One region of the Planococcus shenhongbingii genome, then DNA from elsewhere that is predicted to be linked to it. Evidence: riboswitches for the same ligand, from Rfam matches in the RefSeq annotation. Region 1 holds a riboswitch; the other holds the start of a gene.

Region 1 (5,394 bases):
AAAAACTGTGCTGGCAAAAAGCCGTGCTTTTTCTTCATATGCTAAGTTGTTATCTTTCACCGTATATTCCACGTATGAATTAGCAAATGTGATTAATCCGACGACGATAGACAATGAAACGGCAAAAATCATCAGAACAGTGTATTCGCCGGTGCTGCGGAGACTCATAAATTCCAGTCTTTGTGTCAAAATCCCGTAGACACTCATAATAAACAAGACCATGCATATTAGAAGAAACACGGCGGCTATCATCAGCCCGCCAAGCAGCCCTTGATTGAAAATCAGCAAATAACTCCCGAATGACATGGCAATCAAAATTAAAAATAATATAAAGTATTTCATTATTTTTTTCATTTCGGGCCTCCGTTATTTTTCATCGCTTAAGGGGTACAGGATTGAAAGTCCATCTACAATAAACGCCATATTCATTTCAATCAATTTCTCTATATTTCATCAGCAGCTTGTTTAGAAAAGTCTTCCCTATACTATTCCCGTGATAAGTTGCAATTACGCCAAAACCTGACACGAAAGATTGAAGAACTGATATAAATTTCACCAAGGCGCAAGCCGCCTTTATTTAGAGAATAGACTGGCAGCCAATTAGTTGAAACCTTTTACCTAATCCTAATAACCTTGTTCTTTCCTATATTTTAATAACAAATATAGACTGCTGTAATGCAAAATAAAACAGTGCTTCCAATATAGAGGCACTGTTGAGCCTAATTTATTTTCCGATGCTTAATATTATCGGATTCATATCTGAATCGCATTCAGCCAATACATAATCAGTAAAGTCTGCCTGTTCTACTTTTTCTATTGAAGTACAAGTCAGTTCCATGACTTCTCCAGAGCCATAGTTGTCTTTGCTGGAATCGTATACATATTGAATCATTTCCCCATTGAAGGTAAGGTCTTGGTATATCGGGTCGCCTTCAATGGTGTAATTGACAATGCGGATGGCATCTTCTTGCCCTTGGTCAACGTATGACAAGAACCTCTCAAACCTGTCCAAGTTTTCAATTTCTCCATGCCGGTTAAAAATTCGATCTCTTCCAGATGAATCATCGTCATTTGCATCAGGATTTCCTGGATCTTCAGCAGAGCTTTGGCAGCCGGCAGCCAATAACGCAAATCCGATCAGTAAAACCTTTTTCAAGTTTCCCATTATTCACACCTTCTTTTTCAATTAGACGAAAGTGTCCATTGAAAATTACATGTTCCTGCTAATTTATTTCAGCCAGCTATCCAAAAATTTTCTCTGCTCTTCCCCATAATAGTCTATAAAAAACTCTTTGAACTCAGGCGTATTGACATTCTTGAATTGAAATTCCTGATAATATGCGGAAAGAAATTCAAGCGCTTCTTCCTGGCCGCCTCTTTCATTGAAAAAATCCCGCAATAATAGCGGCGCTTCCCCGTATACAGTGGAAGCATATGACCCTTCATTGAACTTTTCCAGCGGTAAATTCACATAGTTTGCAGTTGGGTAGGAAGCAGCGAAGTCTTGGGCTGAACTAAAGCCGTACTGTTCATCATTATAGTAATCCGCTAAAAAAATGGATGCCGCAAATTCCGTCAGGCTTTCATCCGCCCAAGCGTCTTCGTACGGGTCATTGCCGACAATATAATAAAACCATTGATGGGCAATTTCGTGGACTAATACTTCGTCAAGGGCATCGCGAGTTTTAGCCACTTCTATGACGTTCGGATATTCCATATAACCGTCATTTGCAATGATATCAAGTTCCGGAAACGGGTTGTCCCCGATATTTTCTTCGAAGAAAGTATAAGCTGCTTTCGCCATGACTATATTTTCGTCAAGAAAGTCTTGGTCAATCGGCGTAAACAGCCGCAATACCGTGCCGTTTGCTTGTACGGATTCATGCAGCCATTCTTCCGTATTCAAAAAAGCCACATAGAAATCCTTGATGCGCTCTCCTTTTACGGTTCCCGAGGAACTTGGCTCAATGTTTCCTTCGATGGCCGAACTGGCTACGAAATACTCTTTAGGCAAACTATAGCTCACTTCAAAATTGCCGAAGCCGGTATGGTAAGATTCTCCGAGCATATCAAAGTCCTCAATATCCCATCCATTGTCATATTGAGCCAGCATCGGATACCATTGCGCTAGAAAGTAATTATCACCGACTTGGGACAAGCGCATGCCGTCCCTTGGAATCTGCAATGTATAATCAATCACCACTTGTTGGCGGTTTTCAGGTTCCAAAGCATTTTCCAACTCAATCAGCAGCTCATTATTCTCTAGGTTATAAGCCAATTCTCTATCGCCCTGCTTGACTGAATTGACGGCTATTTCTGCTGCTTCCTGCGCCAGTTCTGAAAGTTCTTGTGAGTTAATGGCATTGGGCACAAGATAAAAACCGAGGTCTTCAAAAGCTTCTTCTGATTCATTTAACACTTCGATTTCTGTGCTGATGTGAAACCGGTTCTGCTCATCCAGTTCAAGGTCTATGTTGTAGTCCGCGCTCGCGCCCATTTCGGTTGAACCTTTTTCATTGCTGTCACGCGACAAGAAAACAAGAAGCACTCCGACCACAACCGCAGCCACCGCCACTAAAATCCAAATCATTCGTTTGTTTTTCACCATGCTGGTCATTTGAAATCTCCTATCTTTCTGACGGCATTCTCAAACAGCCAATCAGCCTGTTCTGCGGGTTTTACTGTTTCTTCATAATAGGCTTCCGCTTTCCAATAGCGCCGCTTTAACAAATCGGTTTTGTTTCGCATGTCTTGAGGTTCCCTGAAAAAGCGGTCTTCTGCCGAACATTCCAAGTACACCACTTGATCAAAAAAGTTCCTCCATTCTTTGCGCTGCAGAAATACGCCTTCGATCAAAACGACTCCTTCATCTGGAAGGTCAATGGTTTTTAAACTATGGCTGTCTTTTTCAGTATCGTAATACCACAGCTCCAGAAAATTAGCGCTTTTCAATTTGCCAAAGAAAAACTCGGCCAGATGTTCAGCTTCCCATTGCAAAAAATAATACTCCTGCCATTCTTCCAACCCTGTGCCATAGCGCCGCTTGCGTTCCACAATAAAGTCATCGGTGTGGAATACCTGAACAGAAATACCGGCGCCTATTAAATACTTCTCTAATTCGCCGGCAAAAGTGGTTTTGCCTGACCGGCTTAATCCATCAATTCCAATAATCGTTTTACTTGGAAAATTATGCAGAGGGATATTCCTGAAAAAATCTTCGTATTCTATTTTCAACTTCCAATCAAACCTTTCCTTGATTCTTCTTTTTATCATTCGACAATTGGCTGTTTTTTCCTTCCGAAACTTTTTAAAATGGCACTATTCAAATTTGCTTTCATTACTATTGCCCTTGCCGTTCTATGTTATTATTAACAGTGGTCGAAAAAGAGGTTCGCAAACTCCCTCTCTAAAAAACTAAGGAGATGTTTTAATTGAAAAAAGAAAAAGCGGTTGTCGTTTTCAGCGGCGGCCAAGACAGTACCACTTGCCTGTTCTGGGCATTGAAAAATTTTAGCGAAGTTGCCACGGTGACATTCGATTACGGCCAGCGCCACTCAGCTGAGATTGAATGTGCACGAAAAATTGCAGAAGAACTCGGCGTTTCTTTCAAAGTGCTCGACATGACGTTGATCAATCAGCTGTCAGCTAATGCGCTGACCCGTGATGACATTGAAGTGACGGCAAAAGAAGGAGAACTGCCATCAACTTTCGTGCCAGGCAGAAATCATTTATTCTTTTCATTTGCAGCTGTTTATGCAGATGCCATCGGCGCACGGCATTTAGTCACAGGAGTCAGCCAAACAGATTTCAGCGGCTACCCGGATTGCCGCGATACATTTATCAGATCGCTGAATGTGACATTGAACCTCGCGATGGACAAACAATTCATCATTCATACGCCATTAATGTGGCTTGATAAGTCGGAAGTGTGGGAACTCGCAGATGAATTGGATGCCCTCGACTTTGTGCAAGACAAAACCTTGACGTGCTATAACGGAGTTCCAAGTACAGGCTGCGGCGAGTGTCCGGCATGCGTCTTACGCAACGAAGGACTTGCGGTATACAAAGCGCGGAAGTCAGCAGGTGAACCTGTATGATGCAGCAATTCTATCCAGCAGTTCCACATGAATTCCGTTTTGAACTGAACAAAGACTTGAATTTCTCGGCAGCGCATTTTATCCCGAGCGAAGACGCCGGGCAATGTAAGGAAATGCACGGGCATACCTACTTCGTCAATGTCACAGTCGGCGGAGATGAACTGGATGCTATTGGTTTTCTGATTGATTTTAAATCCATAAAAAAAGCCATCCATAAAAAATACGATCACTCGGTTTTGAATAATCATCCTGAATTCGAAAACAAGTTTCCTACAACAGAACTTTTGGCTCAGCAAATTTGGCAATCCATCCAGGATATTCTCCAGGCTACTGCCAATAAACCAACTTGCCTGCAAGTCATCGTGCGCGAGACTCCGACAAGCTATGTCGTTTACCGCCCGCGCAAGGAGGACTTGCTATGAAAATACCGGTAATGGAAGTTTTCGGTCCGACGATCCAAGGAGAAGGAATGGTCATTGGACAAAAAACGATGTTTGTCCGGACAGCAGGATGTGATTATTCCTGTTCTTGGTGCGACTCCAAATTCACTTGGGACGGCACAGGCCGCAGCGTTTCTAAGCAGCCAATCGACATTATTGAAGAGCTGAAGAGTATCGGTGGCGAAGCATTTTCGCATGTAACGATTTCCGGTGGCAACCCGGCCCTTCATAAAGGAATAGGAGAACTTGTCGACTTATGCCATGAAAACGGCTGGAAAGTCGGAGTAGAAACACAAGGCTCGATTTGGCAGGACTGGATGCCGAAAATTGACGACATCACAATTTCACCAAAGCCGCCAAGTTCTGGCATGGTCAGCGATTTTGAGAAATTGGATGGCTTTTTGCAGAAGTTGAACGACTCAAATGCCAGCTTGAAAGTCGTCATTTTCGACGAAGAAGATTTTAAGTATGCAGAAGATGTCCACTTGCGCTATCCAGGCGTCCCGTTCTTTTTACAGACAGGCAACAGCGACACAGCAACAACCGATGATGCACATTTGACGGCTACTCTTTTAGAGCGCTATGAATGGCTGATTGGCCAGTCGATCCGTTCTGCGATTATGAACGACGCCAAAGTCTTGCCGCAGCTCCACGCACTTGTATGGGGCAATAAACGCGGAGTATAAATATAAGAAAAAGCGTGGAATCATTATTGATTCCACGCTTTTTACAGGCTGTCGAGAAACTTTCGACAGCCTTTTCCATTTCGCTCCAGGACGGACGCTTTTCGCGGGGGACTGCCTGAGCCTCCTCGCTCGCTGGCGAAAACCGTGTGCTCCTGCATCACTGCGCTAGCT
Region 2 (5,394 bases), 1.2 Mb from region 1:
ATCCGGTCCGGGGTTAACGGATGATTTGTGTCATAATCCCTCCGCCTCCAGACTTTCCCTGAACTCCCAAACTCAAAAAATTCCTCATCGAGCACTTCTCCAAGTTTTTGTTTTGAAACCCGGACATCCGGTTGAAGGTGGCTGCATTCCAATTTAAAGATTTCCTTCTCTAATCCCTCCAATACCTTCGCTCCCTATCTGTCATTTCTTTTACTGCAGGCATCTGACAATCCAAGGTCAATCGTATTTTAGCCAAAGAAAACCCCATGCTTGGAAAAGCATAGGGTTGAGGATCAACCTTTTTCTTCGTAGAAATCTTCCATATCTTCATCTTTGCCAGGCTGGTCCTGTGGACTGTCCGAAGAACCAAAATCTTCGACTTCCTGAAATGAATCCGCATCATCCCGAAGCCTGCTGTCTTCTTTTTCCACTGGCTGGCTCGTGGATCCTCTTAACACATCTTCCTCGGGAGGACGTGACGTCATATCAGTATCTTGCTGAGCATGATCAACACAAGTTAAAGCAGTCGGCAATACTTCTAAACGCTCGTACGGGATTTCTTTGCCGCACACTGTGCATTTGCCGTAAGTCCCGTTCTCAATTGCCTCAAGAGCAGCATTTGTATCATCCAATTCGTTTTCTTTAAATTGGTTTAACGCGAGACCGCGTTCCTGATCAAATAAGTCCGTTGCATTATCGGCTGGGTGATTATCATAATTAGACAGTTCGGTTGTATCAAACTCTTCCGTATGCTCCATCCGTCCTTCAAGAGAATTCTTTTGTTTAATCAATTGGTCTTTCAATTGCTTCAATTGTTCCTCAGTCATCCGGGTTCCTCCTTAAAAACTTGCTTGTTCTGTATATTTCCTTTTTCAGAGAAATCAAACCTGATGAAATGCAGCGCCCTTGTATCGCATCAATAATCGTCAAAACGATCAAGCAAGTTGAGCAAATAATCCTCTAATCGATGCTTCATCAATTCGTCTGTTAAACCGGGCATCCCAAAAAGGGTGATATGTAAAAGACGTAAAGGTAAATAGCTGCAGCTGCCGAGGCGTCATAAGCGATATAAAAAGCTGCTTACCGTGCTTATGCCCTTCATCATCCATCGTCTGTTTGGCTTTTTCTCCAACCATGCAAATCGTTGTCTGGCCAAGCAATCGCGTTTGGAAAATGTCCGACTTCAGTTCTATCGCACGATTCCGGATGAATCGATAACTTTCCGTCATTAATGCTAATGTATTGTCCATACCTTTATCACGAGAAATTGATTTTTTCTTTCAGGAGTAACAATGCCTCCTTTGATTGCGGCACTTTTTTGGAAAAAGAAGAGAATTGACAGTGAACGGAAAGTCTTTTACTATAAGTGAGGTTAGTAAAAAATAAATAACCCGGTGACGGGAGAGGTTCATAGCATTATACCCTCTATAAAAAACTATGGATTGACGAAATTCAGCCGAATCCACATGCGATTTGGCTTTTTCTTTTCCTGTTTTTTATACGTCCTCTCTTAAGCCGTATACTTGAAGGAGGCCTTTACCTATGGCAGGAAGAAACGAAGACACATTAGACCATTTGTCGCTGCTCGGCAATCAAAATACGAAGTATAACTTTGAATATGACCCGGACATTTTAGAAGCAATCGATAATTTGCATACACGCGATTATTTTGTAAAATTCAATTGTCCGGAATTTACTTCACTTTGCCCACAGACCGGACAGCCTGATTTCGCGACGATTTATCTCAGCTTTATCCCGGACAAAAAATTGGTGGAAAGCAAATCTCTGAAATTGTATTTATTCAGTTTCCGCAACCACGGCGATTTCCATGAAGACGTCGTCAACATCATCATGAACGATTTAATCAAATTGCTTGAACCCCGTTATATCGAAGTATGGGGCAAATTCACACCGCGCGGCGGCTTGTCGATCGACCCTTACACAAACTATGGAAAACCCGGCACAAAATATGAAGAAATGGCTTCGTACCGCATGATGAACCATGACATGAATCCGGAAACCATTACCAACCGCTAATCGTAAAGCATACCCTTAGCAACATTTGTTGGAATAGAAATAAAAAACTGTAGATAAACTCATTTTACTGAGTCTATCTACAGTTTTTTGATGTGGAGAAAAATATTCTCCGTAAAAGTTCAATTGCTTAATAAAATTTCATTTAAACAACTTTAATTGTTCCGCTTGTGCTGATGATTTCATCGCATTGGCCGTTCTCGACAGAACCAGATCTGCTGCAATCGGCAAATGATCCGATACAGCGGTTTCAATTACGGTTGCCTTTGCAGGCTCCAGATTTTGATCCGTAAAAATATAATCAATCCGTGTCACCGGCTTTAACTTCACTCCATCTGCCTCATGTGTATAAGGAGCCGGGTACGTATAAGAGTTGTCTTTATCCATTTTCAAGAAAACATCATCGTAATGGTTTTCCAATCTTTTGATTTGCAGGTGATCCGGTGCCGCATTAAAATCTCCTGTAATGATTTTTGGAAAACGGCTTTTTTCTGTAATCTCCAAAATTTCATCAATGCTTACTTTGAGTTCTTCTTCTTTCAACGATAAATGTGTGTTAAAGAAGCTAAGATATGTCCCTTTTACTTCGAGAACAACTTCCAGCATTCCCCGCTGTTCACTGTTGGCAATCGGAGAGACCACTTTCGTCAGGAGGTGATTTTCAACATACTTGATCGGATGCTTGCTTAAAACCGCGTTGCCGTACTGGCGCCTGGGCCTTTCAGGTTCATTTGGCTCTAAATCTAAGTTGGCTCCGAAAGCGCCGTACATGCCAAGGCGGCTGCTGAGCCAGTCTACTTGATCGATAAATTCACTGCGTTCAGTAAAATGCCGATCGAGTTCCTGCAATCCGACAATTTCTGCTTCTGATTGCTCAATGACACTTGCTGTCTTTTCCAAATCGACGACATTATTCATACCTAATCCGTGGGCAATGTTGAACGACATCACTTTTATGGGCACGGTGGGGGGGAGTTTTTCTCTCTCCATAAAAAACATCTCCTTTTAAGATGAAACGAGTCCTTGGCAAGGGTTATTGGATGCATTGATTGTAGCAAAATAATACAAAAAATGCTGTTATTTATGTGCTCATTTCAAATAAAAATTTAAGCTATTCAAAAGCTGAAGATATCAGGTAACTTTTTTTAATAGAAAATCGGAAACGCACTTAAACTTTCTGAAGGACTGTTTGTGCTGCTTCTTGTGCATGAGTTTTTGCTGTAGAAACAATGAAGTCAGCAACAATTGGCAAATGGTCTGATGTATCGGTTTCCATTACTGCTACCTGCACCGGATCCAGTTCAGGGTCTGCAAAGACATAATCGATGCGTGTAACCGGTTTGAAGTTTTCACCTGTTTCCGCGTTTCGGTAAGGAGAAGGATACGTATAAGCGTCTCCTCTTTTCATTTTTAAAAAGGTGTCCGCAAAATGCCTATTCAGCCTTCTGATTTGCCCGTCATTAGGAGGAGCATTAAAGTCACCCATCACAATACGGGGAAAATGACGTTTTTCAGTGATGCCAATCAATTCGCCAATGCTGACTTTCAATTCTTCCTCTTTTAAAGAAAGATGCGTGTTGTAAACTGTGATTAAATTTCCTTTAACTTCTATCACTGCTTCCAAAACACCACGCTGTTCATTCTTTCCGAAATCTGTCAGCACTCGGGTCAATTGATGATTTTCCGCATACTTAATCGGGTATTTACTTAAAATCGCGTTGCCGTATTGGCGTCTCGGCTCACCCGCAGCAATCGGCTCAAAATCTAGATTTGCTCCAAATGCCACTTGCATCCCCAGCCGTTCACTTAACCACCGTGCCTGGTCAACAAAAGCACTGCGGGAAGAAAAATAGCAGTCGACTTCCTGCAATGCAATAATATTGGCGCAAGAGTCCTCAATAATACCAGCCGTTTTCTCCAAATCCACTATTCCATTCATTCCCAAACCATGAGCGATGTTAAATGACATGACTTTGACAGAAACAACTGGTTCTTTTCCTTTTTCAAGCATGCAACCCTCTCCTTTTTGAATGAAGCAATTTACCGTTCACTTATCTTTGTCACTTTGATTATAGCAAAGCAAACAGCAAAATTTTATTGTTAATATGTAAATTTCTGTTAAGTGTTTGTAAAGGGATTGAAATGCCGTTAATAAAATTTTTTACATTAAAAGGCGGGTTCAGCCAAATGGCTGGACCCGCCTATCATAGAACCGCTTATAAATTGGCTCCAGTATAAATTAAAATTGCATCCCGCAAGAATTCAGTGGCGTTCGGATGCACTTTGTTGTAATAAGCGGCAAAGCGCTCATCGTCTACGTACATTCTGGCAAGTCCCGCATGTGCTTCTTTGCTGTACGACGGCCATGTGAAGGTCAGCCACTGCTTGTGCAAGTCTGCTGTTTTTTGGGCAATTTCACTTGCTGGGTCTCCGGTTTTGCAAGCTTCGGCAAGTGCCTCCATCAGCTCTTTTTCCAAACGCATGAATTCTTCGTATTGTGATTCGCTCATATTCAGCATTTTGGAATTGGAACGGTCGACTACATCATCACCGTATTTCGCACGGACTTCTTCACCGTATTGCTTTTCATTGTCGTCAACTAATTTCTGCTTAAAACCTTGGAACTTTTCCTTGTCAGCCATGTGGCTCTTCCCTTCTGCTGCGGAAATGGTTTTTTCCACATTATTGATCAGGAGGTCCAGTTGTCGGCGTTTTTGCAGGAGCTGCTGCCAGTGTTTTCTCAAAGCCGCCGGTCCGTCAAATGCCGGGTCGTTGACAATTTTTTTGATGCTTTCCAAATCGAGTCCGAGTTCCCGGTAAAAGAGGATTTGCTGCAGCTTATCCACTTCGTTCCGGCCATAAATACGGTAACCTGCAGAATTTTTTCTCGCCGGCTTCAGTATTCCTATTTCATCGTAATATCGCAATGTTCTCGTACTGACTCCTGCTAAACTCCCCAGTTTTTGAACAGTGTATTCCATACGCCCACCTCCTGATACCTCCACTCTATACCTTGACGCAGCGTCAAGGTCAAGCTGAAAGTTCAAGTTAATTGCTGCTCCGCAAATTCGCTGTAAAGTTCGTGGGAATGGCTTAATTCAAGGTGTGTTCCTATACCGGTAACTTGGCCTTTTTCAATAAAGACAATTTTATCAGCATCGACAATCGTCGATAACCGATGCGCAATGACCAGCGTAGTGCGTCCCTCCATTAAGCGGCTTAAAGCCTGCTGGACAATTCCTTCTGACTGGCTGTCGAGGCTCGCTGTTGCTTCATCCATCATGAGAATTTTCGGATTGCGGAGAAACGCCCGGGCAATGGCAATACGCTGCCTTTGGCCACCGGATAATTTCACGCCGC

The links. Region 1 has a riboswitch for preQ1 ahead of queC (7-cyano-7-deazaguanine synthase QueC). Riboswitches for the same ligand answer to the same signal wherever they lie in the genome.
Region 2: linked by a shared signal. The riboswitch ahead of queF (preQ(1) synthase) and the one ahead of queC (7-cyano-7-deazaguanine synthase QueC) in region 1 are both predicted to bind preQ1.

What each region holds. Positions count from the first base shown of each region.
Region 1 covers NZ_CP129235.1:1,437,166-1,442,559, reverse strand. Annotated here, with positions in the region: gene QWY16_RS07185 (tetratricopeptide repeat protein) at 1-354, opposite strand, end outside; gene QWY16_RS07180 (DUF4362 domain-containing protein) at 725-1,165, opposite strand; gene QWY16_RS07175 (M1 family metallopeptidase) at 1,229-2,617, opposite strand; gene QWY16_RS07170 (kinase) at 2,614-3,273, opposite strand; PreQ1 riboswitch class I at 3,381-3,424, shown strand; gene queC (7-cyano-7-deazaguanine synthase QueC) at 3,432-4,097, shown strand; gene queD (6-carboxytetrahydropterin synthase QueD) at 4,094-4,519, shown strand; gene queE (7-carboxy-7-deazaguanine synthase QueE) at 4,516-5,223, shown strand.
Region 2 covers NZ_CP129235.1:218,790-224,183, reverse strand. Annotated here, with positions in the region: gene QWY16_RS01200 (nuclear transport factor 2 family protein) at 1-182, opposite strand, end outside; gene QWY16_RS01195 (TraR/DksA C4-type zinc finger protein) at 294-827, opposite strand; gene QWY16_RS19350 (cytochrome P450 family protein) at 936-1,250, opposite strand; PreQ1 riboswitch class I at 1,398-1,445, shown strand; gene queF (preQ(1) synthase) at 1,543-2,037, shown strand; gene QWY16_RS01180 (endonuclease/exonuclease/phosphatase family protein) at 2,176-3,024, opposite strand; gene QWY16_RS01175 (endonuclease/exonuclease/phosphatase family protein) at 3,203-4,045, opposite strand; gene QWY16_RS01170 (MerR family transcriptional regulator) at 4,251-5,015, opposite strand; gene QWY16_RS01165 (ABC transporter ATP-binding protein) at 5,078-5,394, opposite strand, start outside.